Regions from separate parts of the Planococcus donghaensis genome, predicted to be linked through region 2. Evidence: riboswitches for the same ligand, from Rfam matches in the RefSeq annotation. Region 2 holds a riboswitch; each other region holds the start of a gene.

The links. Region 2 has a riboswitch for cobalamin ahead of BCM40_RS08590 (hypothetical protein). Riboswitches for the same ligand answer to the same signal wherever they lie in the genome.
Region 1: it holds a riboswitch for cobalamin, as region 2 does, so the genes downstream of both, BCM40_RS15460 (acyl-CoA thioesterase) here and BCM40_RS08590 (hypothetical protein) in region 2, are expected to answer to the same signal.
Region 3: it holds a riboswitch for cobalamin, as region 2 does, so the genes downstream of both, BCM40_RS13220 (ABC transporter substrate-binding protein) here and BCM40_RS08590 (hypothetical protein) in region 2, are expected to answer to the same signal.

What each region holds. Positions count from the first base shown of each region.
Region 1 covers NZ_CP016543.2:3,151,389-3,161,583, forward strand. The annotation lists gene BCM40_RS15420 (SDR family NAD(P)-dependent oxidoreductase) at 1-739, opposite strand, end outside; gene pabB (aminodeoxychorismate synthase component I) at 888-2,633, opposite strand; gene BCM40_RS15430 (anthranilate synthase component II) at 2,608-3,231, opposite strand; gene BCM40_RS15435 (GNAT family N-acetyltransferase) at 3,409-3,756, opposite strand; gene BCM40_RS15440 (DUF1259 domain-containing protein) at 3,779-4,186, opposite strand; gene BCM40_RS15445 (flavodoxin domain-containing protein) at 4,578-5,021, opposite strand; gene BCM40_RS15450 (ribonucleotide-diphosphate reductase subunit beta) at 5,002-6,048, opposite strand; gene BCM40_RS15455 (ribonucleoside-diphosphate reductase subunit alpha) at 6,061-8,346, opposite strand; gene BCM40_RS15460 (acyl-CoA thioesterase) at 8,348-8,833, opposite strand; cobalamin riboswitch at 8,983-9,161, opposite strand; gene BCM40_RS15465 (MFS transporter) at 9,511-10,195, shown strand, end outside.
Region 2 covers NZ_CP016543.2:1,710,751-1,720,945, reverse strand. The annotation lists gene BCM40_RS08630 (TVP38/TMEM64 family protein) at 1-267, opposite strand, end outside; gene BCM40_RS08625 (DmpA family aminopeptidase) at 343-1,404, shown strand; gene BCM40_RS08620 (hypothetical protein) at 1,772-2,038, shown strand; gene BCM40_RS08615 (ABC transporter substrate-binding protein) at 2,081-3,745, opposite strand; gene BCM40_RS08610 (MDR family MFS transporter) at 3,843-5,096, shown strand; gene BCM40_RS08605 (GNAT family N-acetyltransferase) at 5,113-5,601, shown strand; gene BCM40_RS08600 (GGDEF domain-containing protein) at 5,758-6,873, shown strand; gene BCM40_RS08595 (HNH endonuclease) at 7,041-7,994, shown strand; cobalamin riboswitch at 8,049-8,242, shown strand; gene BCM40_RS08590 (hypothetical protein) at 8,408-8,953, shown strand; gene BCM40_RS08585 (ABC transporter substrate-binding protein) at 8,950-9,897, shown strand.
Region 3 covers NZ_CP016543.2:2,682,059-2,692,253, reverse strand. The annotation lists gene BCM40_RS13240 (antibiotic biosynthesis monooxygenase family protein) at 1-367, shown strand, start outside; gene BCM40_RS13235 (cation:proton antiporter) at 520-1,743, shown strand; gene BCM40_RS13230 (YwiB family protein) at 1,938-2,345, shown strand; gene argS (arginine--tRNA ligase) at 2,345-4,006, shown strand; cobalamin riboswitch at 4,052-4,238, shown strand; gene BCM40_RS13220 (ABC transporter substrate-binding protein) at 4,413-5,384, shown strand; gene BCM40_RS13215 (FecCD family ABC transporter permease) at 5,377-6,369, shown strand; gene BCM40_RS13210 (adenosylcobinamide amidohydrolase) at 6,372-7,838, shown strand; gene cbiB (adenosylcobinamide-phosphate synthase CbiB) at 7,835-8,788, shown strand; gene BCM40_RS13200 (pyridoxal phosphate-dependent aminotransferase) at 8,775-9,854, shown strand; gene BCM40_RS13195 (bifunctional adenosylcobinamide kinase/adenosylcobinamide-phosphate guanylyltransferase) at 9,836-10,195, shown strand, end outside.

The sequences.
Region 1 (10,195 bases), 1.4 Mb from region 2:
GAGTTGTATAGCCGCCATCCACCATAATCGTAGTGCCTGTAACAAATTCGTTTTCAACTAAAAAGACAATGGCATGTGCGATTTCTTCCGGCTGACCAATTCTACCGACAGGATGCCTAGCGATTACAACATCATAAAGCTCACCTAAGGTTTCTCTATTGACCAATCCCGTTTCTACATACCCCGGGGCTACTGCATTCACACGAATTTTATGCTCAGCATATTGTAACGCCAAAGACTTAGTCATAAGATTCACAGCGCCTTTTGAAGCGTTGTAAGCAAACGCACCACCTTCTCCGACCGACCCCAAAATTGACGAAGTATTAACGATGGCACCCCCTTCTCCGTGTTCAAGCATTTTCTTAATGGCGTGCTTAGCACCGAAAAAGACGCCATCCTGATTGACAGCAATCACCTTATGATAATCTTCATACGTCAGTTCATGTGTTACGCTAAATTCCCCAATGCCCGCATTGTTCACAATAATATCCACTCTGCCAAAACGTTCGACAGTGGCTGAGACCATTTTCTCCACTGACTCTTCACGTGAGACATCGACGCTAACAAATGCTACCTCGTCGCTGCTTTCCTTTAATTGTTGCTCGGCTTGCTGCCCGCCTTCTTCATTGTAGTCACCAATCACCACTTTTGCGCCTTTATCTAGAAATGCTTTCGCTGTTGCAAAACCAATACCAGATGCTCCGCCAGTTACAATTGCTACTTTTCCTGCAAGTTCCACTCGTTCCGCCTCCTTGTATTGGAAAGATGTTACCTCCTATTAAACATCAATTATCTGAATATTACAATTTTAATAACTATTTATGAATGACACAAAAAAAATCTAACCGAAGATCTTTTCACGGTTAGAATTTTTTATTTCATTGTATTTACTTACTTAACTCTACAGCGAGCCATCCTCGCACACCATTGATAAACCAAATAGCATCATACTCTTTTAACTCTTCTTTTAAAATGATTTTTTCTTCAATTTTTTGTTGATCTAATAGGTGCTGCCTAAAAGTGCCTGCTAACAAACCACATTCTACTGGTGGCGTGAAAAATCGACCGTCTTTTTCGACTATCACATTGCCAATGGTGAATTCGGTAATTTGCTGTTTTTCATTCCATAATAAGACTGAAAAGAACTCTTTTGAATGTTCAACACTTGCCTGTTCATAAACTTCACGGTGCGTGGTTTTATGAAAAAAAAATGGGTTTTTGCTATTTATAGGAGAACTAGCTAAGGCACATGTTACCGGTTCCTTCATCGGAGTTGTTTCTTGCGCTTGCAGTTCCAGTTCACCTTTACGATCTACTAAAAGACGCACTTTGTAAGTTCCTTGTGGATATTGTTGGGTCAGTTTGCCCAATTCAGCTTTTACTTTTTCACTATTTCCCGGGAAATGAAAATAATCCGAAGAGTCTTTTAGACGCGCCAAATGATACGACAACAACGGGTACTCCCCATTTTCAAGTTTTAACGATTCGAGCAATTTAAATACAGGACGTTTTGCAGTAAGTACTTCTGCTTTAGTCTGCAACTCTCGGTATTCTCCCTCAGCTGTTGAATCCCACGTAATGCCGCCGCCCACTCCGTAACGTGCTACACCTTTTTCTGCGTCAATCACAACGGTCCGGATAGGTACGTTAAAAACTGCTTCCTTTTTTGGTGTGATAAACCCGATAGCTCCGCAATAAACTTCTCTTGGTGTTTGTTCTAATTCGGCTATGTATTTCATCGTACTAATTTTCGGAGCTCCAGTAATCGAGCCACATGGGAACAGTGCATGAAACCAATCCCAAACTGTTGTGTTGTCTTTTAAATCAGCAGTGACCGTTGAAGTTAGTTGATGAACTGTTGGATAAGTCTCTACTGTGAAAAGAGGATCTGCTTTTACGCTTCCTTTTTCGGCTAAGCGACTCATGTCGTTTCGCAACAAATCCACAATCATTACGTTTTCAGCTTTTTCTTTTTCAGACGACAACAAGGTTTTTATGTGTTCTTGGTCTTCTTGTGTCGTTCGTCCTCTTGGCGCTGTGCCTTTCATGGGCTTCGCGATTAACTTGCCCTCTTCGACTTTGAAAAACAGTTCTGGCGATGCCGATAATAAACGAAAGCGCCCTAAGTTTAAGTAAGCTCCGTAATCTGCTTGTTGGTTTCTTGCTAGCTGGTGATAAAATGCTAAGTCATCGCCAGTAAATTTTGCAGACAAGCGTTCTGTATAATTCACTTGATACGTATGGCCTTCTTCGATGGCTGTTTTGATTTGTTGGATGCCGGTTTTGTACTGTTCTACCGAACTCGCCATTTCCCAATCCGATACACGATAGGTTTCTTGTTCTTTAAAGACTAAAGGCGTTTTTTGCGGCTCTTTAAAAATGCCAAACCAAAGAAGCGGCAGTTCACCTGCCGATTGAACTTGCATTTCCGGTCGAAAAGCTGGAGCTGCTTCGTACGCCACATAACCTGCTGCATAAAATCCTTTATTCACTGCTCGTTCGACTTCCGCTAAAATATCAGCGACTTTTTCCAGTTCGTGTGTTTCAAAAACCTTGACCGGATCACTAAAATACAGCGGTTCGATGTCTCCAACACTGTTTTTAAACTCATACAGTAGGTGAGGGTTCGTCATATTCAGTACCTCCCTTGTTTGTTTCTTTCCACTTTTTAGCTTGCTCATAACTATTTTTCAGCATTTGAAAGCCTTCCACCGTTAATATAGATTCCGGATGAAACTGGATGCCTTCCACTGGCAATTGGCGATGGCGAACGGCCATAATCACACCGTCTTCAGAACGAGCCGTCACTAGTAAGCATTCCGGTAGCGTATTTTCGGCCACTAACGAATGATAGCGAGTAACCGATGTTGGATTGGTGATTTTTTTAAAAAGTCCTTTTCCATCATGTGTTAGGCTAGAAACTTTGCCGTGCATGGGCTGATGGCCTTTTGTCACTATGCCGCCGAAATGTTCCACGATGGTTTGGTGCCCGAGACAAACGCCTAGTATCGGCACGTGTCCACTTAAGTTTGTTAATACGCGCTTGCTCGCTCCACTTGTTGCAGGTCGCCCCGGTCCTGGAGACAGGACGATTAAATCGGGATTTAGCGCTTCTAATTGTTTTTCTATCAATTCATCGTTTTGAAATATACGGACGGATGGATCTAGTTGCTCAAAATAATGAACCAGATTATAAGTAAATGAATCTTGGTTATCGATGATGACAATCATGGAGCACACCTCTTACCTTCGCTTTTATAAAATCAATCAGGTGTTTTTATTATACGCTGTAGACCGCCTCAGATGGAAATGTATGCATTAAAAAAGCCGGTTGTGTATCATCACAACCGGCTTTTTCATCGTTTTTTGTCAAATTCATCATTTGGGTTTGTGTTATTTCTAGTGTTATTAAACTCTGCACTTCATTAAAAACGCCTTTGTTGCTTCAGATGGTCTTGGTTTGCGATTGCCCATCAGTTTTTCGACACTTTCTACCATTTTATGGCCAATTCCTTCTCCTCTAAACGATGGAATGACAGTAATGTGCTGCACCGTAAAAAACTCGTCGTCTTCTATATGAACACCAATGATGCCTACGTAATAATCATTGGCCTTCCAAAAGAAAAGCTGCCAATCTGGGTGGTCATTGTATAGTTCCATCGTTTTCCTTAGTTGTTTTACATTTCGCTCTTCGGGCATGAATGCCAGCAAGCCCATCGCCACTTTTTCATGCGACCGTTTGTATCTAGTTAGCATTACACTCTCCCCCATTCAGTTGTTACTTTACTAGTGAATTTTGCTCTATCGCGTTAAATACAGCAGATAATCTGGTAGCGAAATCTTCAGGTGATTCTTCTGAAGACATATAGATGCATACAATATTCGGGTTTATGTCCACACGTTGTTGATAGTTTATCGGCAACGGAATAGCCTGCTGGTGAAGCGTGTCTGTAAAAAGAGCTAGCTCTTCCGGGAGTAACAATATTCCTGCCTCATTAAGCGCAGTGCCATCTTCTTTAAGGTTTTTAAACGAAATATCATGATCGAGCACACAATTGAAATTTTTGTTTTGAGAAGAAATATTGATGGCCCTCGTTTTTTTGATTAGGCATTCGCCATTTTGTACTTCTACTTCTGCATTCAGCAACACGCCAACTTGTTCGGCCAATCGCTCGAATCTATCCACCCGGTTCACCCTCCTGTTTTCCCATATCAATTTATATGGGATATTAAAATATTGTAGACACGAAAACACCGAAAAGAATCCTTAGACTCTTTTCGGCGTTCCTTACAGCCAAAATCATTAATGGATTGTATGTTGTTGCGCTTTTAATTCTTGATCGAAAAGATGGTGTAAACGAAAACGCCGATTTCTCATTTAGCTATCTTTTCATAAATACTATAGGTGTAAAGTGTTTACAGACGATAAAAATTCACGACAAAAAGTTCCACCGGTTTCTGCAGCTGGAAATAGTAAGAATCTGCTTTCTCGTTCTTTTCTATCCTATACCCCGTTTTTAAAAAATAAACACTTATAAGCAAAAATAAAAAACCGCCTCTCGGCGATTTTTCATCTTCTATTTAAGGAGTGCTACTAATTTCTCACAGCGAATCACGTCTTTTGGTTGAGGCATCAATTCCACTTTCAAGCTAGCTATCAGCAATGTTTTGACGTATAACATATCTCGAAAACGATCGACCGCTCCACAAAATTCTGCAAAAAAACGATCTCCCGTTCCGAAAACTGCTGTTTGTAACTCTTTGTTACCAAGCTGTTCAATCGCTTGATACAATCCATACATTTCTTTTGGAATTTCACCGCTTCCCCATGTATAAGTGCCAATCAACACTTGAGCAAAATAGGGCAGTTCATCAAGCAAAAATTCTTCTACTCGGTAAAGCTCAACTGGAATCCCTTGATTTAGCAGGGCTGTTTGCAGCATTTCTGCCAAGTGTTCTGTATTCCCAGTAACTGAAGTATAAACGATTGCTGTTCTTGGCTTATAGCTCGTCAAAGCCATTTGACTGCGACACTTTTGTGTAGGTTCTAGACTTTTGTTCAAAAAAGTCAGATTTGGTATCGTTCATCATGTCATCGCCAAACACTTGAATCCAAGGCATTGGATTGTTGCGTTCTTCATATAAATTGTCGAGACCAAGCTGACGCAATCGTTTGTTAGCTAAGTATTCCACGTAACCTTCAAACTCTACCAAATCCAACCCTTCAATATCAGCTAAGATATAGTGTGCCCACTCTTTTTCAAGCTGCACTGCTTTATCAATGGTCGTATAAATGTATTGAATGTTTTCGTCCGTATTCAAGTCCGGATTTTCCGTCAGCATGATGCGGATAAACTGTGCGATAAAATACGCATGCTGCATTTCATCGCGTTGAATATAGCTGATCATCGTGCTGGTTTTCAGCATTTTTTGCTGACGCGCCAAATGATAGAAAAACGCAAAGCCGGCATAAAAATAAATGCCTTCTAAATTAATCGAATTGACGCTTAGCTTAAACAAGTTTTGCGGCGTTGGATTTTGACGAAATTCTTCGTATGCATCCAAAATCAACTCATTGCGTTTTTGAACAACCGGATCGCTTTTTGCTTGATTGAAGCGTGCGTTTTGTTCACTCACGGAAACAAGTGAACTTAAAATATACGAATACGACTCGGTATGAACGGCTTCTTGTTGAGAAATTACCGCAAATATTGCTTTAAAGCTCGAATCGGTCACGTAGTCCATTGCTTGACTCATCGTTGGTGTTTGCAAACTGTCGAGTGATGCGAGTTGTGTATTGATACGTAAAAAGACGTCTTTTTCCACACTGCTCAAGCTATCCCATTGCTTTATATCGTCTTGCATATTGATTTCTTGCGCTTTCCAAAAGTTTGCCAACAACGCTTGGTACAAATCGTACATTTGCGGATACGCAATGTCGTTCCAATTCAATAACCCCGAAGACTGACCGTTTAACACGCCAGTCGATTTATTTGGATGTTCTGGATTTAATAATTTAATTTTTTTTAATGGTTCATGTATTGTCATGATCATTCTCCTTTAGCTTTGACATGCTTCGCATTCTTCGATCTCCGCTTGTGATGTACTGCGGACATAATAAGTCGTTTTTAAGTTTTGCTTCCACGCTTCTAAATGCAAATCCAGTAATTCTTTTGCTTTAATCGTGTGCGGCACATAAAAGTTAAAGCTAATCGATTGATCAATATGGCGTTGACGTGCTGCATTTTGACGAATGCTCCATTTTTGATCCAGTACGTGACGAGAACGACGGTAGAAATCATACGTATGGTGATCCAAGTCAGGCGCAGTCACTTTAAATTTGAAGTTCTTTTTCTCTTCAGCGTATTCAACAGCATAGAGCGGATCGATGCCGTCTGTTGAACCACCGATTTTCGCAGTTGATGAGTTTGGCGCAACGGCCATCATCCAGCCATTTCGAACTCCTGTTGTTGCTACTTGCTGTTGCAAGTCGTTCCAACGCTCACTCGTGTAGTTGCGGCGTTCAAAATACTCGCCTGTGTGCCATTCTGATCCGGAAAATTGACTGAACGCCCCTTTTTCTTCCGCTAATTGCATAGAAGCACGAATCGTTTGATAAGCAATTTCTTCGTATAACTTATCGGCAAACTCAACTGCTTTTTCGCTTTCCCAATGAATGCCTTCAAGCGCAAGCAAGTGGTGCCATCCAAATGTTCCTAAACCAATTGCGCGGTATTTTTTATTTGTTACTTCAGCTTGTCCAACCGAAATCGTATTTAAATCAATAACGTTATCGAGCATGCGCGTTTGAATCGGCACTAAACGCTCTAATACGTCTGCTTTAATTGCTCTTGGCAAGTTGATTGATGACAAATTACACACCACAAAATCGCCTGGTTTGCGAATCATAACAAGATTGCCGTCTTCATCAGTATATTCTTTAACAATGGTTGTAGCTGACATGTTTTGCATAATTTCTGTACACAAATTACTGCAATAAATCGATGTTAACCCGCGACCTCTCGTGTGCTTGTTCGGATTTTGACGATTGACTTCGTCGCGATAAAACATGTACGGTGTGCCGGTTTCTAGTTGCGACACCATAATGCGCGCCATAATTTCCATTGCGCGGTACGTTTTGCGCGGCAATAATGGGTGATCAACTGCCTCTTGGTATTTATCGCTAAAGTATTTGGTGTCTTTTTCATCGTAAAAATCTTCGAGTCCTAATGCGTTGCCATTCGCATCTTTCCACCCCATCACTTGCTTGACTTGATGCGGACAGAACGTATGCCACTCCCCAATGCTGCGCCCATTTTCATCTTTTTCTTGCAAACGTTCCATAAACAAATCTGGAATTGATACGCCTGTAAAAATGTCGTGTGCTTTACGACGCTCATCGCCATTGTTTGTTTTCAAATCCAAAAAGCCGTTCATGATGTCTTTATGGAAAACATCTAAGTAAATCGCGACAGCACCTTGACGCTGACCAAGCTGATCGACACTGACCGCCGTATCGTTAAGCAAACGAATCCACGGCACGACGCCTGAAGAATTGCCTTTGAATTTTTTAATATCTGAGCCTAACGCGCGCACTTTGCCGTAATAAATGCCGATGCCGCCCCCGTCTTTACTAAGACGGGCGATATCCCAATTGTTTAAATAAATACCGTCTAAAGAATCGTCTACCGTATCGATAAAGCACGATGACAACTGCCCAAAACTTTTACCAGCATTTGATAAAGTTGGTGTAGCAACCGTCATATACAAATGACTCATCGCCCAGTATGCTTCTTTTACTAGTTCTAAGCGCTGTTCTTTTGGTTCGTTTTGCATCAATGTCATGGCAATGACCAAAAAGCGCTCTTGTGGCAGTTCAAACAAACGCCCTTCGTAATCTTTGGCTAAATAACGGTCTGCTAACAAAAACAAGCCAATGTAATTAAACAGTAAGTCTCGCTCCGCATCGATTTCTTGTCCAAGTTCTGTGATTTCTTCTTGTGTATAAGCAGACAGTAATTCTGTCGAATAAATCCCAACTTGCGTTAGCTCTTGAATAAGTTTGTAAAAATCGCCGTATTTCTCAGAAGCGGAATACTCCCGATGTTCTGCAGCTTTTTTGTATAAATCACTTGCATACAATTCAGCAGCTACATAGGTCCAATCGGGCTGATCCATCGTAATATGGTTTAGCGCATACAATAACGATTGTTCGCCTTTTGCTTGTTCCGCTAGTTCTCCTGCTCGCTCAAGTAGCTCTCGTGTATCTAAACCGTATACTTCTGTTGCCCGTTCAAGCGCTTTTTCGACTGAGGATATTTCCGCCGTCTCAATTTTCATGTTCATATCAGCACAACTCCTTTGAGTATTCGTTTACTTGCATGCGTCGTTGTTTTCGTTCTTGTGCACTTTGGAATAACTTTTTCTCTGCGTCCGTTTCAGGGATTACGCCTTTAACAGGGATTGGTTTGCCGTCACTATCGACTGCAACCATTGTCAATATTGCGGTTGTTGTTAAATTGGTCACGCCCGTTTCAATTTGTTGGCATTCTGCTTTCACATAAACTTCCATCGATGTTCTTCCTGTCGAAATGACGACTCCTTCTAAAATAAAGATGTCTCCTACTTTGGCAGAAGATAAAAAGTTCACGGTATCGATTGAAGCGGTCACAACTGCTTCTCCACTGTGCCTCATTGCGGTAATCGCCGCGATTTCATCTATGTATGCGAGTACCGTTCCTCCAAATATTGTGCCTAAATGATTGGTATCTGGTGGCAACACCAATTTTGTTTGAACTGTTCTAGCCACGCTTGCAGCTAATGCTTCTGTCATACCTTCCATTCCTCCATCTCTACAAAACAAAAAACCCATCCTCTCAAGGAGAGGATGGGTTTGAAAACGCAGAATAACATACCAAGACAGCTGAACTTAACTGCTTGCGCATCATATCTTCGTTATCCCTCTCTACTCCCGGAGAAGATCATAAACTTGTAACGAAGACAGGTCTCCTGGCTCGTGCGTCATCCTTTGCTATCTCCTTCCCGTCCATTGGACAGTGGGTTGTGATAGCTCGTCAGCACTTACAGTTGCGGGTACAGCTCCGGAGTTTCACCGGATTCCCTATTAAGCCTATTTAGGCACCTTCGTTATCGATTTCTACTATATATAGTTTTTTTTTAGAATAAAACACTAAATATTGTACTTAATAAACTATAAACCACTTTTCCACTTTAAACAAGGGGATGATTTTAATTAGCTGTTAACTATTGTTTTAAAGTTTATTTCACAGCATTTATAGTTTTTAACGGGTTAAATTTTACACGTATCGAAAACTTTTATTCCCTAATAAGTTTCCAAAATATCTGAATGATTCTTTTATTTACAGTTATATTTCAACCCATATTAGAACAAAGATGTGTGCTATGATAATAAATTGTGATTTTAGAATATTTTTTGATACTAATTTTGGAAATATAGTAACCAAGTGTTACAGCAATTGGAGATGCACTATGAAACAATTAACAGGAAACGCTTTTCATTATGGCTGGGTCATTATCGCGATCGCTGCCTTGTCTCAATTTTTCTCTGGACCTGGACAAACATATTCTAATTCGATTTTCATCGACTACTATATAGAGGAATTCGGTTGGAGCCGCTCGACGGTTTCGGGAATCTACTCAGCTGCGACATTAACTGCAGGGTTTATGTTATTTTTTGTCGGCCGCCTAATTGACCGAAACGGTTCGCGAAAAATGGCTGTGACCGTTTCCATCGCCTTGGCAGTGGCTTGCTTTTTCAACAGTTTCGTTACCAGTTTGGTTATGTTGTTTATCGGCTTCTTTTTTATACGGCTCCTTGGTCAAGGTTCTATGGCACTTATTTCAAGCTCACTTATCCCTCAATGGTTTGTTAAAAAGAGAGGGCGCGCTATTAGCATTGCCGCAATTGGTGGATTAGTCAGCTCGGCGGCTTTTCCTTTACTAAATGTCTGGCTAATTGAAGCATTTGGCTGGCGCAGTTCATGGCTGATTTTAGGTGCCATCATTGTTGTCTGCTTTACGCCTCTCGCTCTTTTTCTGATTCAAAATTCACCTGAAGAAATGGGCTTATTGCCCGATAATGGGGAAATCCTTAAAAACAAACTCCCCAAAAAAGAAGCGGTTGAAGTTAGTTGGGCAGTAAAGGAAGCTTCTA
Region 2 (10,195 bases):
TACTATTTCCCCAACAAAGGTTAGAAAAGCACCGCCGTAAAGACCAAAAAACTGAATGTTTACAGTAGTTATTAAAATACTTGGTACAAAGCCAACCGCGCTTACCGCTAAATTGACTAGTAGAAGAATGCAAATTTCAACTATAAAAAGAACAGTATCGATAAACGTGGCCTCCGTTTCTGTTAATCTAAAATTGATTTTACCATGTTGATTGAGAGTAAGGTAAACTGATTGATTCACAGAATAACTAGCAAACTCTTCATCCAATAGTTTGCTAGTTGTATGATAGAGATAAGAACTTTTACATAATGGATTTGAAGACATCAGACAAGGAGTGGGGATTTGAAAAATCAAAAACGAATTCGAGATTACGATGTAACAATCGGCACGATGCAGACAGGACCATTAAATGCAATAACAGATGTGGCAGGTGTGACAGTGGGACATGTCACTTTAAGTAAAGGCGATATGCAAACCGGTGTAACTGCCATCAAGCCGCATCCAGGAGATTTGTTTCATGAGAAATTAATTGCTTCGAGTCATGTTATAAACGGTTTTGGAAAAACGATGGGAACTATACAAATGGCTGAACTCGGCGTGATTGAGACACCTATTGTGCTAACGAATACATTAAACGTTGGAACAGCCGCCAATGCCGTTATTGATTATATGTTGGAAAAAAATAATGATATAGGAAGAACCACTGGAACGGTCAATCCAGTAGTTGGAGAATGCAATGATATGTTTTTAAACGATGTACGAGGTCGCTTTGTTAAAGAAGAGCATGTGCGTCGTGCGCTTGACGAAACTTATATAGAGTTTGAAGAAGGAGCAGTTGGCGCAGGGAGAGGCATGTTGTGTTATTCACTTAAAGGGGGAATAGGTTCAGCTTCTCGAATGGTCGAACTAGCGCATGCATGTTATACAATAGGAGTGTTAGTACTATCAAACTTTGGTATGTTAAGTGACTTAACGATTGAGGGTAATCCTATCGGCAAAAAACTTAAAAAACAAATTTTACAATCGCTTGAAGAACAAGACAAAGGTTCAGTTATGGTTGTTGTTGCTACAGATTTACCGGTGTCGGAACGGCAACTAAATCGGATTTTAAAACGTTCTGTAACCGGGCTTTCACGAACAGGTTCAATTATTACCAATGGCAGCGGAGAGATTGTTCTCGGGTTTTCAACAGCTAACAAAATCCCGCATACCAAACCGCAACATGGTTTAACAATCGAAACAATACACGAAGAAGATATTGATGAAGCTTTTAGAGCAGTTGGAGAAGCTACAGAAGAAGCGGTGTTAAATTCCTTGATCACAGCAGAAAGTGTTGTTGGACGTGATGGCAATAGTAGACCTGCTTTAAAAGAGTTGCTAGAAAAATTCAACTTATCACTTTAGAACCCCTTGAGGGTTCTTTTTTGTTCAAAACTTACAAAAGTTTGGAAAGTCATTCTAGAAAGTGCGCATAAAAAATATTAAATTAGTATTTTTGTGTTTACAAATTGTAGGAATGGTTGTAGTCTAATAGTGATAGTTAATAACTGAATTTTCTTTTAATAAGACATTTATATAGGTTGAAAGACTTTTTCTTATTATACAAAATAAAGCCAGAACTTTTCATTGTTATTTCGTATTTAAGCATAGATTTCGAGTAGTTCCCAGCAACCCAGTGTATACGGATTCACAATTTATATCAGCAAGCTACAAAAGTTTTCAACTGTCGGTGCCATGGCAATGCGAATGAACAGTTAAAGGTGGTGTTCTTATGAATGAGAAATGCTTTTCGTGCATTTCAGCAAGCATTTGTCTCCTGACCTTGCTACCGCTAGCATTAGCAGCGATTCAATGGTTCCAGGGACCGCTTGAGTTTTTGTTAAGTGTTCATTTATATTTGCCAAGCTTGTTGAGTGTTTTAGGGGTAGGAGCAGCGTTAATTGGCATTAAAGGCGATTTGAAATTGAACCTAGTGCTGTTTAATGTACTTAGCTTAAGTCTTTATGCTATTTTAACGGTCAACTTAACTGTTCTCTAAAAAACAAGGCCATCACATTATCCTCGTGATGGCCTTGTTTTTTTATGAGTTTATACTGACTGGACGAACCCATAACTTAGAGAAATCGACATAGCCAAAATGGCTAATGGTGATGTTCATCACATCGATAGAAAACGGAATTTGCCGTTTTTCATAGTAAAGAGGAAGCATGATGGATGAGGTGATCAAGTCTTGTTCCATTTGTAAGTTTAGCGCTGTCCATTCTTCAAATGGTGTAGCCGCATATTGCGCTAAATAATGGTGAAACAGTGGTTGAGATTTCATGATAGTGGCTAAAGGTGAATGGCCATTGGCTAAAAAATAAAAAAATGAGAAGTTTTGATTCATTTCAAACACTTCACCGTGTACAAAAAGATCAGCTTTTTGATCTGACTTTGTATCGATTAATTTATCTTGAAATGACATCCATTGTATCTCAACCCAAATCCCTTCACTTTCAAGTGCTTCTTTTAGCCAACGAGTAGCACCATCAGTATAGTTTGCTGCTTTAATGATTAAGGGCTGTTCTAAATGTGGCCGTTTCGGACAGGGCAATGTGATTGGTCGCTGCTCTTGTCCGATTAAGCAGCTGTAATGATTGGCTATAGCACGGGGGTGATAATGTGCTATTTTATGACGGTGCTTTGCAATCGCGTAATGCACATAATCACGAACTTCTTTTTGACCAATGGGCGAATCTTTAAACGCGTTTAAAATTACAACACCGAATCCTGAATCACTTTCTACTTGAAAAGTTTCTTCTGCATTCTCACAAGAAGATCGGTAAGCCACATCAAAGTCACCGGATACTTGGATAAATTCAACTACATCGACAAGTGGCCGATGTTGAAAATAGTGCCCAAATGCTTGTAAAGTTGTTTTGCTTGCGCTATTTTCTGTGATACAAAAGCTACCAGAGCCGATTGTTTGATGAGGGGTTTCTTTATATATACTGGCATTGATCATGCCAAGCATCTGCAGACAATAGCTACAACCGTTTGAAAAAGAAATCTCAACCATGTAAGATCCACAAGCGCTAATCGACTCGATTGGTTGCCATAAATCGCTATAGGAAGAATCTTTTCGTAAACGATTTAAACAATTAACAACATCCGTTGCCGTTAAATAAGAATTATCGTGAAAATACACTTCTTTTCTTAAATACAAACGAAGATGAGTGCTTGTTACATCCCAACTATGCGCAAGCTCTGGAGTAATAATCCCGTTTTCATCTACTGATACGAGGCGGCTATATACATTTGCGACTAAATTTGCACTATGAATATCTGAAGCGTATAACGGGTGAAGTGTTAAAAATGGATATTTTCTTGGGATGAGCAATTTATCGTTTTTTGTAAGATTGTTTTGAATGTAACCGAAATTAGAACGGAAGTTATGCAAAAGGCGATGCTTAACTTCTGGCGACCAATCAAATAACAAATACTTACTAGCAGTCTCGATGGATTTTTCTTCTATCAGTTGGATCATTTGTTTTTCATAATGTTCTTCAACATTAATATGCCATTGAATATGTGAAGCGTTGCCTCTGCCGCGACCAGAAGTAAAAGTTAGCCACCCTTCATCTGCCCATTTCCGAAGAAGGCGTGTGGTTTGTTTGCTACTCAATTCGAGTTGATCTGCTAATTTAGATTGCTTAATATTTCCAGTGGGTACAGCCTGCCATAAAGCTAAAAGACTTTGTTCCATAAAGCCTCCTTTTAAAAGTGGACATAATTATAAAAATTGTCTATTTTTAGTGTTTTCCGTCTAGTTTAATATACATAAGACAAAGGGGGCTGACAAGATGAAATGGAAAGACTATCCACAAAATATTAAAGTACGTTTAATCACATCATTTTTTAACCGAGCTGTCGCGTCGGCTGTCATGCCATTCATGGCTTTGTTTTTTGCGCAAGAGATGAGCAAAATTTGGGCAGGTTCTTTTTTAATGATTACGGTGTTTATTGGTTTTTTTGTAAACATGATAGGCGGTTATATATCCGATCGTTTTCCTCGAAAAAAAGTATTGGTCACGACGTCTTCACTAAGTGCGCTTATGTTTTTACTTATGTCGATTAGCTTAATTCCCACAGATAGATGGATTGGTCTTTTTGCATTAGCTTACGTATTGTTTATTGTCACAAGCAGCCTTGGGCGTCCTGCCATGCATGCTATCATTATCGATTCGACCACGCCGGAAAATCGCAAAGCAATTTACGCTATCGATTATTGGATGGTTAATTTATCCATGGCAATTGGTGCAGCACTTGGAGGACTGTTATATTTAAATCACCAAATTGAGTTATTTGCAGTATTAACCTTTACGGCAAGTTGTTTGCCGATCGCTTATCACATTTGGTTAAAAGACGAACGAGTTCAAAGCTTAAAACAACAACATCACAATGTAGTAATCGATTTATTGCAAAACTACAAAGTTGCATTTCAAGATCGTCCTTTTGTTAAAGTCGTGATTGGTTCTATGTTTATCTTTTCCGCTGAATTTTCTTTAAATAGTTATATTGGCGTTCGACTAGCTGAGAGCTTTGAAGCATTTACTATTGGCGGTTTTGAAGTAGCGGGTGTGCGCATGTTAAGTTTGATGAATATTCAAAACATGTTACTTGTTGTGTGTCTAACGTTTATGGTCAATAAATTTACAGATCGTTTTGCAAAACAACATGTCTTGTTAACAGGACTTCTACTTTATAGCATTGGCTATATTACTATCACATCAGCAAATAGCTGGTATTTATTAATTTTGTTTAATTTTATCGGCACGATCGGTGAACTGGTTTACTCTCCTGTTCGTAATGCAGAAATGGCGAACATGATTCCAGAAGACAAGAGAGGATCGTATTCTGCTTTTTCCAATGTTTCATTTAGTGGTGCTGATCTATTGGCACGGTCTACTATTATCATAGGCGCATTTCTTATTCCAACCATGATGTCTGTGTATATCGGTGTTTTGTTGATGATCGGGACAGTACTTGTTTATACAGGATTGTTTGTTAGAAAAGCTGAAAAAGAACAGCTGATTGATCCGGAAGTTATTTCATAATGTTAGGAGAAAGTTTATGCTGATCAGAAAAGCAGTTCCGAATGATGCAGAAAAATTGGTATTTCTTATGAAACATGTAGAAGAGTCTAATGTTATGCTATTCGAACCAGGAGAACGAAACACCACAAGTCAACAACTTAATCGTCGCTTAACTACGATGAATGATAGCTCGATTGTGTTTACCGCAGAAGAACATAACGAATTAGTAGGGTATGTATTTGCGATTGGAGAAGAAATAAAACGCAAACAGCATTCAGTCTATATAGTAATAGGAGTTCACCAAGCTAATAGGGGGAAAGGGACCGGCACTCAGCTATTACGTGCTGTAGAAAAGTGGGCGATAGAAAAAGCGCTTCGTCGCATTGAATTGACAGTTGTGGCACATAACACACTAGCCATTGCGCTGTATGAAAAATTAGGGTTTAGTCTTGAAGGTGTAAAACGTGATTCGCTCTATATAGAAGGAAAATACGTCGATGAACTCTATATGTCAAAATTATTGTAATCTTCTTTAGCTGATAAAACTCTTTAATGCGTCACTAAAAGTGGCAAGTTAAAGAGTTTTTATTTATTTATTCTTGTATAATATTGTATCTTATCTATATTTTTTGACATATTAACTGTACACTAAAACTAGAAACGGTTTGTAGGAGTTGGTTATATGGCAACATTGATGTTTTTCTTTCTTGAAAACATGGCATTAATCATTGCGCTATTGTATGTAGCGTTAAAAGTGAAAGAATTTTGGTTTCCCGATTTAACAGAATCTAAACGACTCGTGTTTTTGAGTATCATATTTGTTAGTTTTTTGACTTTTTCTGTAATGCATAAACCTTATTTATATATGGGTATGAGACTCGATTTACGGGAAGTCGCCCTTTACTTTATCTCATATATCGGGGGCTGGAAAGTTGGGTTATTATCTTCTATTTTCCCATCCGTTTTTCGCTATTATTTAGGTGGACCAACGGCTATTATGGGAATTTTACAAGCAATACTTTTACCGGTCGTTATTGGCAGTTTGTTCCACAATAAGAAAAAAACGAATAAATTCTTTTCGTTAATCGATTTAAAGAAGATGATGATGGGACTTTTGGTTTTTGAAGTGATTAAATCGATTTTAATGCTTGTAACGACTCCTGCAACTTTATCCATTATACTAACAATGGCTATTTTCGCTGGGATCGCGGTTCTGGTAATGGGCTTAATGACGAATGGAGAAAATTATCACATTTTGTTGCGAAAAGAACTTGAGATTAATTCAAATCAAGATCCAATGACCCAATTACCCAATATGCGTTTTTTTAAGAATGAAATTCAAACATTGATTACTAAAAAAGCACCCATTGCCATAATCATGTTGGATGTCGATTATTTTAAATCTTATAATGATGCACATGGTCACCAAAAAGGAGATGCAGTGCTACGCTCTATTGGACAATTGATGAAAGACAATACGCGCTCAACTGATTTTGTGGCACGCTATGGGGGAGAAGAGTTTATTATTTGTATCGCCCAACCATTTGATGAACATAGAGCTTTGGAGATTGCTGAACAAGTCCGAACAGAAATCGAAAAATATCCATTTGACGGCCAAGAATTACAACCAAAAGGCAATTTAACGGTTTCGCTCGGAATTAGTTTATACTCAGCTGATAAAACCTTAGATCAACTGATCGGCGAAGCAGACCAAGCGCTTTTTCAGTCTAAGCGGAGCGGCAGAAATCAAGTTACGATTTTTACTGAAATTACAGAAGCAAAAGCAATTCAAGCTTAATCGTTTGATAGAACAACCACTTGATAAAGTGGTTGTTTTTTGTTGGGGTAACATCTCGAAAGCATAAGTTGTGGATTTGGGTTAAAATAGAGAAAGTAAATTATTTTAGAACAATAAGCTTTACTACATACAAACCAATGAGATATAGCCATTAATAGGAGGCAGTTATGAATAGTTTTATCGTTATGCAAGGAGAGACTTATCACGCTGAACAACATGCAGGAGTTCTTTGGACGCCTCAAGTAGACAAGTCAGGTATGGTGCCACATTCGTGGAATCGGATGCAAGAAGTGAAAAAAGGCGATATTGTCTTTCATTATGTAAAGGGATTTGTAGTGGCTATTAGCCGTGTGCGTGAGGATTGCGTAAAAGGCAAAAAACCAAAAAACCTTGAAGATCCATCAAGTGACAATGAAGAGGCATTTATCGCTTATACGGTTTACCGGGAATTAGAAAATCCCTTATCGATTAAAGAATCCTTTAAAGACATCGGACCGTTATTGCCAGTGAAATACTCGGCATTCCAAGAAGATGCTAATGGGAATTCGGGTTATTTGTATCCATGTAACGAAGAATTGGCGATTAAATTTTTAGAATTGATTAGTTCGTTAAATATTTTCACGGTAGAAGTAGAACAATTGGAACTATCGATGGAAGTGATAAAAAAAACCGAGCACAATCCATTACTCGGCCTAATCGCGGAAGCGGAACTTGAAATTAAAACAAAGATGCGCAGAGGCAAAGAGCAGTTCAGAGAAAGTTTACTGCCACTTTGGAACGGTGAATGCCCACTTTGCGGGATAGCTATTAGCGACGTCTTACGAGCTACACATGCTAAACCGTGGAAAGACAGCTCAGATGCGGAAAGATTAGACCCTTTTAATGGCGTATTGCTTTGTGCCAATCATAGTGCATTGTATTCAGCCGGACATATTGCTTTTACGGGTGGGGGACGTCTTCATATCTCGAGTGCGATTTTAGAAGATCAGCATCCAATTTATCGCTTAAAAAAAGGCATGAAAATACCGGTTTCACCCGAACATGCAACTTATTTAAGATGGCATAAACGAATTGTTTTTGCAGAACCAAGGAAAGTGAAATTGGTAATAGATCCGGAATAAACAATTTTTAGTATGTCTTTTGGCTTGTGTAATATGATACACTGAAAACAAGTGAATAATCATGCAGAAAAAAGGTGCTGACTCGTCAGCATAACAGGGAACCCGGTTAAATTCCGGGGCTGTTTCCGCAACTGTAAGTGCGTATGAAATAAGAAAACACCACTGTTTAGTGTAAGCAACTAAACGGGAAGGTTCTTAAAGTAAATCGATGCACAAGCCAGGAGACCTACCTTTTTTTGAACGTATTTTTACTCTTCGGAAGATAAGGGAATCATACGGCAACGTTTCTATTTTTGACTGCTGGAGTATGTCTCTAAATAGCTATGCCGCCGCCCTTTATTAAGGGCGGCTTTTTGTTGTTTTCGAGAGCGTTCAATGCAGTGATTTTCACCAAACTAAAGTGAGGTGAAATAATGAAAAAAGACATGAGGTATCTTTGTTATCCGTTTATGCGTGAAAAAGCGTCTACTGTAGATTTTGAAATCAGGACGGATTCATTGACCACACGTATTGGAGAAGCATTGGCTATAACAAAAGAGGTAGAGGCAATACAGCGTGATTTGCAAATTCTTCAGCCGAAAATCTATCACTTGAATGGCTCTGTACGCGGAAAACTAGCCATTCAAGAAGAAGATATAATCGAACTAAGTGACATGTACGATTATTATGTAAACTTCACAAAAGATAAAATCGGCAATTTTGTGTTGCCGCAAGGTACACATGCTGCAACTGTGTTGCATGTGTGTAGAAGTGAAGCGAAAAAATCTGTTCGTGCATTACATAAAGTAAGCCTCGAACAAGATGTGCCGGAAATTTTGTTCAACTACACTCACCTTTTAGCCAATGTCCTTTTTACAATGGCTGTCTATGTCAATCAATATTATGGCGTTGAAGAAGTTCCATTCGTTAGTAAATCTTATCCAACAAAAACCAAAAAGAAAGAAGTGGCCAATAAATGATGAAAATATCGTTAGTCAAGTACTTAACAATCGGAACAATAGCATTAACTTTAGGGGCATGTCAGTCTGACGTGGCAGAAGAAGTTGAAACAGATTCGGCAACGGAAGCAGAAAAACAAACAAGTTATACTGTCACTGATGATTTAGACAACGAACTAACTTTTGAAGCAGTACCTGAAACAGTGGTTTCATTAATTCCAAGTAATACAGAAATTTTATATGAAATTGGTGCAGGCGAAAAAGTGATTGGTGCGACCGATTACGATAATTATCCGGCTGAAGCGGCTGAAGTGGAACGCGTTTCTGACTCCATTATTTTTAATGCCGAACGCATTATTGAACTAGATCCAGATGTTGTGATTGGGTATTCGACAGGTGCACCAACTGGATATGAAGAATTAGAAGCTGCAGGAATTCCTGTGTTTGTTATCGAATCTGCACAATCATTCGAAGATGTGTACGGTGATATTGAACAAATTTCAACGGTAATGGGTCTTGAAGATAAAGGTGATGAAGTAAATCGCACGATTCAACAGCAAATAGAGGACGTACAAGAAAAAGTAGCGGCAGTAGAGGAAAACAAACAATTGTATTTCGAAATTAGTCCATCTCCTGAACTGTACACAACTGGTCAAAAAACGTTCCAACAAGAAATATTAAATCACGCTAAAGTAGAAAACTTATTTGGTGACCTTGAAGGATGGCCGAAAATATCAGAAGAAGAAGTCATCCAACGCAATCCAGAAATCATTACCACCACTGTGTCATATACAGAAGATCCAGTAGCAGAAATTAAAGCGCGCGAAGGATGGAGCGAAATTGAAGCTATTAAAAATGACCAAGTCTTTTTCTTAGATTCAGATATTACTTCACGCCCTGGCCCAAGAATTGGCGAAGCAGTTGAACTGGTAGCCAAAACTGTTTATCCAGCAGCATTTGAATAAAGATCCAAAAAATCCTCGCTTACTATGCGAGGATTTTCTTATATTCTAATGAATAAAATTCACCATCGCATTCATTAGGAGTATGAATAATAGTAAATACAGAGGTTCAGTGATATTCTTTAATCTTTAATGGATTTAATAAAGTATTCATGAATATCATCATTCAAATTTACAGTGAATAACTTATTCAAAAGTATTGCCTGTTAATTGAATAAATTAAAGGGTGCGTCTTTTGAAGCTGCGTGCTATAATAAATGGGTGAATATAAAATGAATATTATTAAATAAACTAGAGAGTA
Region 3 (10,195 bases), 970 kb from region 2:
AGGTTTAAAGGCGTCTGAAGCGTATGAAGTATTAAATGCTGTGGGTGAATTTGCGGAAGGTCACTATGCGGTATTTAACAACATTCCCGTGACAGATGAAGGTCGAGAGCTTTTTGAATCGCGTTTTCAAAATAGAGCAGGCATGGTAGAAAAAGAGCCTGGATTTGTTGCAATTCGCGTATTGCGTCCACTCGATTCGGATGTTTACGTCATCCTGACTTTATGGGAAGACAAACAATCGTTCTTAGACTGGCAACAGTCTCAAGCATACGGTCATGCGCACGCGAAACGCGGTACCGAAGAAGGAATCGATAAACGTCCAAACATTTTTCCGCGCTCTTCTTTTGTAACCAGTTACACGAAATAAATAAAGCAGTTGCCTAAAGTAATGTTAAAACCAGTCTCCTTTATGGGAGGCTTTTTTATGTCTTACGCAAATTGAATTTTAAGTATGTGTTTAGTAATGGGCAATAAGAGATATAGTTGGAGTAAGCAATTATCCGGAAAGGAGTGTGACTTATGCATGAATTTGATGAAGTCTTTATACAGGTCTTAGTATTACTAGCCATTGCGATAACGGTTGTCGGCATCGCTAGAAAAGTAAAGCAGCCAGATACAATCGCGTTGGTTTTAGTCGGACTTTTACTTGGTACTACCAGTTTTCCATTTCCTTTTATTGACCAAGCCGAACAATTTATCACCCAATCAGAAGTTTTCCAGGTCATTATCATTTCTTTATTTCTCCCCATTCTGCTTGGGGATGCTACGTTAAAACTTCCTTTTCACCATTTGTATAAACGAAAAGAAACTGTAATCGGTCTTGCTTTAGGAGGGACGTTTATCTCGTTTGTGCTTATTGGCTTTTCAACTCACTTTTTACTCGGTCTTCCTTTAGCAGTCGCTTTTACATTTGCCGCATTGATGAGCGCAACCGATCCAATCAGTGTGTTATCCATTTTTAAATCAGCAGGCGTTTCAGAAAAACTTTCAACGATTATGGAAGGTGAGTCCCTCTTTAATGATGGTATTGCCATCGTCCTTTTTCAAATCGCGTCTGTTTATTTGCTGACCTATATTGATATGGGCTGGGCAGGATTAGGCAGTGGCGTTTTGCTATTTCTTCGTTTTGCAGTAGGAGGCATATTGGTTGGGGTCATTCTGGGGTACCTGTTTTCACAAGTTATTCGCTTTTATGACGACTATCCTTTTGAGATTGCGATATCGGCATTATTGTTTTTCGGTAGTTATTTTATCGCAGAACATATCCACGTATCCGGAATCATCGCCGTTGTAGCAGGCGGATTTGTTTTTAATGATTACGGCGCTAGAATCGGGATGTCTAAGTTGACGGAAAACGCGATTAATACGTTTTGGGATGTCATCACACTTATTGCGAACTCGTTAATTTTCTTAATTGTTGGATTGGAAATTCGCAATATCGATTTTTCCGGTCAATGGGGGACTATCTTTTTAGCCATTATCATCGTTTTACTGGCAAGAGTGGTTGCGCTATTTTTCAGCACGATGCCAGCCAAAGATTTAAATCGAAAAGAGCGAATTTTATTGAATTGGGGTGGACTAAAAGGCAGTTTATCCATTGCTTTGGCGTTAAGTCTTCCGGCAAGTTTCGATGGCCGTGAAACGATTTTGATATTAACGTTTGCCGTCGTCTTGTTTTCTCTAGTTATCCAAGGTTTAACCATCAAACCGTTGATCAAAGTATTAGGATTGCAGTCAAAATAACACCGGAAATTTGAAGAAATGAGAAATTAGCCGATCCTAAAAAAGGATCGGCTTTTCCTTTAAATTAGTCGAAATTCATCTCACATCGCATTTAGATAAAAAGAACTGGCGTAAACAATGGGTGCTGTATTGAAAAAGCCGAGTGAATCGGGCTATAATGAGAAGGTTATTATTTGACGGGGAGGCGGAGAGACATGCAAAAGACAGTAGAAATAAAACTGATAACGACGATCCGTCAGCCGGATATGGAAGAACAAGTGATGGTGTTGGAATCTCATGGAACATTGACAGAGAAAAACCAGCTGCGTTATTTGCAATATGCTGAACAGCAAGACGATCTTGAAATTCGGACGACGGTAAAACTTCAAGAAAATGAAGCAGTGATTATGAGAAGCGGCGGCTTGCAGATGCGGCTCCCTTTTTTATTACATAAAGAACAAACCGGCAATTTAACAAATGAACAAGGTTCGTTTATGTTGACGACCAAAGCGCATGAGATTTTCGTCAGCGACACACGGTTTATGGTCCGCTACGATTTGTCATTGGGCTTAGATCATGTCGGGGAATATGAAATGGAAATACAATTTATGGAGGCTAAATAATGAATGCAGTAGAACAAGTTCAACGTGCCATTAAAACAGCATTTGCAGAAGCAATCGAAAAAGCAGAATTAACGACAGAAGCTGTTGAAGTACAATTAGAATCACCAAGAGATAAAACCAATGGAGACTATGCTACGAATATTGCGATGCAATTAACACGTTTGGCGAAAAAGCCACCTCGTGCGATTGCTGAAGCGATTGTAGCGAATCTTGATAAAGATGCTGCAAACATTCAAACAGTGGATATTGCTGGACCAGGATTTATCAACATTACGATCAAAAAAGATTATTTGCAGGATGTAGTCAAAACCGTACTGGAGCAAAAAGCAGATTACGGTCGTTCATCAGCAGGTGGCAATGAACGCATCCAAGTTGAGTTTGTTTCGGCGAACCCAACTGGTGACTTGCATTTAGGTCATGCGCGCGGCTCGTCAGTCGGCGATTCGCTTTGCAATATTTTAGATTTTGCTGGATACGATGTATCTCGTGAATATTATATTAACGATGCCGGTAACCAAATTAACAATTTGGCATTATCAATCGAAGCGCGTTATTTTGAAGCGTTAGGTAAAGGCGATAGCATGCCAGAAGACGGCTACCGTGGACAAGATATTAAAGATATCGCCGAAGCATTGGTTCAAGAACATGGCGATAAATTTGTTAGCATGACGCACGAAGAACGTTTTGAAACGTTCCGTGAACACGGTTTAAAAGTGGAATTGGCTAAACTGCAACAAGATTTAGCAGACTTCCGTGTGGAATTTGATGTTTGGTATCCAGAATCGTCTCTTTACAAAAACGGTAAAATTGATGAGGCTTTGGCTAAACTTCGTGAAAACGGTCATGTCTATGAAGAAGACGGCGCTACTTGGTTCCGTTCAACAACGTTTGGTGATGACAAAGACCGCGTATTGATTAAAAATGACGGTTCGTACACATATTTAATGCCTGATATCGCCTATCATGAAGATAAATTACAACGCGGATTTGGGAAGCTGATCAACGTTTGGGGTGCCGATCACCACGGCTATATTCCACGTATGAAAGCAGCTATTGAAGCCCTTGGTTATGATCGCGATACCCTTGAAGTTAGCATTATTCAAATGGTGCAATTGTATAAAGACGGCGAAAAAATGAAGATGAGCAAACGTACAGGAAAAGCTGTAACGATGCGTGAACTTGTCGAATTAGTTGGATTAGATGCTGTGCGTTATTTCTTCGCCATGCGTTCAGGCGATTCGCATATGGACTTTGATTTGGATTTGGCGGTTTCACAGTCAAACGAAAACCCAGTTTATTATTCGCAATATGGGCATGCTCGTATTAGCTCGATTTTACGCCAAGCAGAAGAACAAGGTTTATTGGCTTCAGAAGAACATTTAAACTTATTGACTTCTGAAAAAGAAATTGATGTCTTGAAAAAAATCGGGGATTTCCCGCAAGTCATCGCAGATGCAGCGAAACAACGCGCACCTCACCGCATTACAACGTATATTCAAGAGTTGGCGTCAAATTTCCATAGCTTCTACAATGCCAACAAAGTATTGGATGCATCAAATGTCGAAATGACTAGTGCTCGCTTAGCACTGATCACAGCTGTGAAAACAACGTTAGCCAATGCATTAAAAACAGTGGGCGTCAAAGCTCCTGAAAAAATGTAAGCAAAAGCTAAACAGTTACGTGTATAATGAAAACAGAATTAGAACTTAATAGCGATTCATAAAGGTGCTTATGTCTAAGAACATGAGTTAAAAGGGAAGCCGGTTTGATTCCGGCGCGGTCCCGCCACTGTAAGTGAGAGGAAATTGCCATATGCCACTGAAGCAATGCTTTGGGAAGGTGCAAAGACCAATGATCACAAGCCAGGAGACCTGCCTTTATGACAACACACCCATACGCCTGCGAGGAAAGGCTGGATGCGCATGCTTTTTTATGGCGTCCTTTCAATCCCTCGCAGAACTTTGCGGGGGATTTTGTTTTGTATCGGTTTTTAGTAATCCACAAAACAGCTTCCGCCTGCAGCGATTGCTGACAAAAATAACACTACCAACCAGGGGGATTTTAAAGATGAACAAGATTTGGAAGTTTGGAGCAACAGCAGGATTAGCAGCAGTTTTAATGGCAGGGTGCGGAGAAACCGCGACACCTGAAGAGGACGTCGAAACACCAGCAGAACCACCAACTGAAGTGGGAGATGTTGAGTTTCCCGTAACGCTGACAGATGCAGCGGGCAATGAAGTTGTAATTGACGAAGAGCCTGGAGCGATTGTTTCCATGATTCCTTCTAATACAGAAATTGCATATGAACTGGGATTAGGCGAAAAAATCGTTGGCGTATCGGATTATGACAACTACCCAGAAGCAACAGTTGACGTTGAAAAAATTGGGGGACAAGAATTTAATGTAGAAAAAATCATTGGTCTTCAGCCAGACTTAGTCTTGGCTCACGAATCAGGATTAGGTGTGGGCGATGCGGGACTACAGCAATTACGTGATGCCGGACTTGATGTGTTTGTCGTTCAAAACGCAGCGAGCTTTGAGGAAGTGTACGATTCAATTACAACAATCGGAGAAGCGACAGGTAGCATGGAACGAGCGGAAAATATTGTCTCGGAAATGGAAGCTCAAGTAGCATCGATTGAAGAATTGGCAGCAACAATCGAAGAACCAAAAACGGTTTTTTTAGAAGTCGGTAGTCAGCCGGATATTTACACAACTGGTAGCGGGACATTTATGGACGAGATGTTAACGCTAATCAACGCGGAAAATGTTGCTGGCGAATTAGAAGGATGGGTTATTATGGACCCAGAAGCAATTGTTGCAGCAAATCCAGACGTGATTATTACAACCGAAGGCGCTTATGTTGAAGATGCCGTAGGTCAAATCAAATCTCGTGGTGGTTTTGCAGAAGTAACAGCAGTTAAAGAAGAAGCAGTTTACAGCTTAGATTCAGATATGCTCACTCGTTCTGGCCCACGTTTAACAGCGGGACTAATGGAAATGGCTCAGGCAGTATACCCTGATGTGTTCAATGAGTAAAAATATAGTAGCATATAGCGTTTCGCTATTTATTTTAGCGGGAGCGATATTGCTAGGTGTCACGGTCGGGACGGTATCCATATCACCAGTGGTGCTATGGAATCCTTCGTTCGATGAAGCGGCTGCCAATATTTTATGGAATATTCGTATGCCACGTGTCGTTTTAGCAGGGCTTGTTGGTGCGGCATTGGCGATTGCTGGTGCGGCATTTCAAGGGCTCTTGAAAAATCCATTGGCCGATCCGTACACCCTGGGAGTGTCTTCCGGTGCCTCAGTCGGCGCTGTGATGACGCTCTTTTTTGGTATCTCTATTCCATTTTTAGGTCCATTTACTTTACCGGTTATGAGCATGATCGGCGCATTACTGACGATGCTAGCTGTTGTCAGTTTTGCGAAATTGGTGGACCGCTCGATGAAAATGGAAACCGTGATTTTGACGGGGATTATATTTAGCTCTTTTCTTGGATCAATTATTTCGTTGATGATTGCCTTAACCGGAGAAGAGTTGAGACAAATTATTGGCTGGTTACTCGGAAGCGTATCAATGCGTGGTTGGCCATATGTGCGAATGGCATTACCTTTCGTATTAATCGGATCATTCGTATTGTGGCTCAAACGTCGTGAGTTAAACGCCATGTTGTTTGGTGAAGAACGCGCACAACATCTTGGTGTCGATGTGAAAAAAAGCAAAATGACAATTTTAATTGGTGGTTCGGTACTAACAGGAGCTGCCGTTTCCGTTTCAGGAACCATTGGTTTTGTTGGTCTAGTAGTGCCACATATGACTCGTTTGCTTTGGGGATCAGATCATCGCCATGTGTTGCCTTTATCTTTTATCAACGGGGCTGCTTTATTAATCGTTTGTGATTTAGTATCAAGAACGATTATTTCCCCGACAGAATTGCCGATTGGTGTCATTACTGCGTTTATCGGAGCACCGGTATTTGCCTTTATCTTTTTCCGTCAACGCAAAGGAGGGGTTTAACGATGCTTGAAATCAAGAGACTAACAGGCGGGTACGGGGACAAAAAAATCGTTGAGAATGTATCCTTCACTGTTAACAAAGGCTCTATACTCGGTATTTTAGGACCGAACGGCAGTGGGAAATCAACGTTAATGAAGTTAATCAGTGGCGTGTTGCCAGCGACTAGTGGCGAAGTTCGAATTGAAGAGACGTCTATTGCAGATTTTCCGGCAAAAGAACTAGCGAAAAAAATGGCGGTATTGCCTCAACTTCATGCTCACTCTTTTGCTCATACCGTTCGGGAAACCGTATCACTTGGTCGTTACCCTCACCAAGTAGGTTGGTTTTCATCTTGGTCCATAGAAGATGAGCATGCGGTGAAAGAAGCTATGCGATTAATGGACATTAGCCACTATGAAAAAACACAAATTGATCGTTTGTCCGGTGGCGAACAGCAACGTGTTTTTGTCGCACAAGCGTTAGCGCAAGATGCGGGGATTTTATTGCTCGATGAACCAACAAATCATTTAGACATCAATCACCAAAAAGAGTTGCTCGACACGATAAAAAAACAAGCGATCGAAAAAAACTTAACGATTGTATCGATTTTCCATGATATAAATTTAGCATCTATGTATTGTGATCAATTATTGCTGCTCGATCGAGGCACCATCGTTCGCATCGGTGAGCCGCATGAAGTGGTGCGAGAGCAGGATATTGAGGCGGTTTATAAAACAAGAGTTAGCAACCATCCGCATCCGGAATTGCCAAAACCGCAAATCACATTATTGCCAGGAGTGAAAAATGAAATAGCAACCCATCGCATCTGTGCAGAAGACTTTGTCGTTTCAAATGATATGGTGTTGTATCAAAGCCCGACGCCATTAAAAACGGTTTCTTCAGCTGTGGTGAATGCAGGTTCTGGATGGTTCCGTAATTTTATGAACCGTCACGTAGATGCAGCTTACAACGTAAATGATAGTGTTCAAGAAATGACCGAGTTTATTGCGGGAAATGGGTTGAAAACTACGGATACAGTAGGGATGATGACCGCCGTTCAAACACAAGACGCCATCGTCAAGGAATACGAAGGGCCGTTTGGTTCCGTCGTCATTGCCGTGACTGCTGGAGTCGGCAATGGTGTCGACGTGTCAAAAGCGGTAGAACGATCCGTCCAAGTTGGTACGATTAATACATGGATCATGGTCAATGGTGTTTTGTCAGACGAAGCATTTATACAAGCGATGATTACAGCGACCGAAGCGAAAACGAAAGCGCTTCAAGAAAGAAGAGTCAAAGACCCGCTCACAGGTACGATTGCAACAGGTACATCAACTGACAGCTGTTTAGTAGCGGCGACGCAACAAGGTAAGAAGTTACCTTATGCAGGACCCATTACCGAGCTTGGTAAATTGATCGGAGTCGGCGTTTTTGAATGTACCATTGAAGCCCTCATATTATATGAGTTAGCGAAAGCGGACAACGGATGATGTCACATCTTTTAGCGATTTTTTTAGGGATCATTATCGACCGCATTGTTGGAGATCCACTTAATTGGCCACACCCCGTTCGTTGGATTGGGAGAGCAATAAAAAACTTAACCAATCGGTGGAATCGTGGGAATGTTGCATTCCAAAACGGATTTTTGCTTCTTGCAACCATTGCGGTTGCTGTATTCATAATTGTATATGCCATTGTCTTTTTAGCTTATTCGATTCATCCAGTTGTTGGTATTGCGATAGAAGCGTTGTTAATCGCTTCAGGACTGGCGCAAAAAAGTTTGAAAGATGCAGCAATGGATGTTTATCACCCACTTATCGATCAAAATATGGAATTGGCACGTGAGAAGTTGTCCTGGATTGTTGGAAGAGATACAGATGGATTAGATGAAAGTGAGATTACGCGTGGCGTTGTCGAAACGGTTTCCGAAAACACAAGTGATGGCGTAACCGCACCGTTATTTTGGGCGTTTTTATTAGGAGCGCCTGGTTTATGGCTCTACAAAGCGGTGAATACACTGGATTCAATGGTAGGTTACAAAAATGATGAATTTAAGGAATTTGGATTTGCTTCGGCAAAAGCGGACGATGTCTTGAATTTCATTCCGAGTCGCATAACAGGCTTTTTACTTATAATCATGACAAAAAGCCACCAAACACTCTCATTACGTCAGCGTCTTCAAATTTGGTTGCAAGATGCCCCTAAGCATCCAAGTCCAAATAGCGGCTGGTTAGAAGCGGCAACGGCTGTACAGTTAGGCGTTCAATTAGGCGGAACCAATTGGTACCGGGGTGTTAAATCTCACCGTGCGCTCATGGGAAGGCCGGTTTACCAACTCAAAGCACATCATATTAAAGAAACAATTCAACAGATGAAAAAAGTGACAATTGGATTTTTTATTTTATTTGCGTTAGGAGGAGTCTTACTTGGAATTGCCTAATCATGGAGCCAATCCACTGCGCTTATATAAACAAGCGGGTATCAGCCCGCCCGAACAACTAATAGATTTCAGTGAAAATGTCCATCCATTTGGACCTCCTGCGTTTTTAAAAGAACAATGGTCGGAAATGTACGCGTTAATCGGCTCTTATCCAGATCCGGACGGTGAACCGTTTCGAACGTCAGCAGCACATTTTCATCAAGTTGATGTGGACCAAGTAGCTACAGGAAACGGAGCAGCTGAGGTGTTTACTTGGCTGGCTAAAAGGTATAGAAACCAACAGGTTGTGTTAGTTGAACCGGCATTTTCGGAATACCGTCAAACTTTAGAAGCAGAAAATGTTGAAATTCAGACGATTCAATTACAACCGGGAAACGGCTGGATATTAACACTTGAAAGCATTCAAACTACTATATCCGGCTGCAAAGCGCTTTATATATGCAATCCGCATAATCCGACCGGTGTTTTCATACATATTAAAAAGCTTCAGCAAATCGCGAAAACCTGTCTCGAACACGATTGTGAACTGGTACTTGATGAAGCATTTATCGATTTTATTGGTGAGGAAGCTTCTTTTATCCCTTTTTTAAACGAGTTTCCAAATGTCATTATTGTTCGGTCAATGACCAAAATGTATGCGATTCCGGGTCTGCGTCTTGGCTATGTAGTTAGTCAGAGGAAAACAATTGAGCGATTAAAAAAAGGAGCGGCGCATTGGAACGTCAATGCGTTGTCCGCGACAATCGGCGCAAGTTGTTTGGAACAACGAGATTATCGTGAAAAGGTGATCAAAGTGGCAACAGCTGAACGAGAAAAAATGCAACAATTTTTAGCCATGTATCACTGCGAGACTACCCATTCTGCGGTGAACTTTTTGTCTTTTAAGCTGCCTGAATCAAAAAACACTTCTGCCTTTTTTACAGACCTTTTAAAAAAAGGAATTGTTCTTCGCCATACCGAATCTTTTCAAGGAATGAATGGCCAGTGGTTCCGAATCGGGATGAAATCACCTGACAATATGGAAAAACTTCGGGAGGCGATTAGCGAATGGCTCGAGGCGAATTGATTTTTATTAGCGGCGGCGTTCGCAGTGGCAAAAGTGCTTATGCCGAAACGATTGTCCGCACATTTGGCGAGACTCGTAAAGTTTATATCGCAAGTGGACAAGCGTACGATGAGGAAATGAAAGAACGGATTGAACGCCACCGTGACGACCGTTTGCAAGACAACTGGTTCACAATCGAACAAGCACACAAAATGGAAAATGCTATCGAAAAACTACAACCGCATGATTTAGTGTTGTGGGATTGTGTGACGACCTGGCTTGCCAACGAACTATACGAAGGCTGGGAAACGGGTAATATGTGCGTTGATAAAGCCGGATGTATGGAAGCGAAATGGACGAGG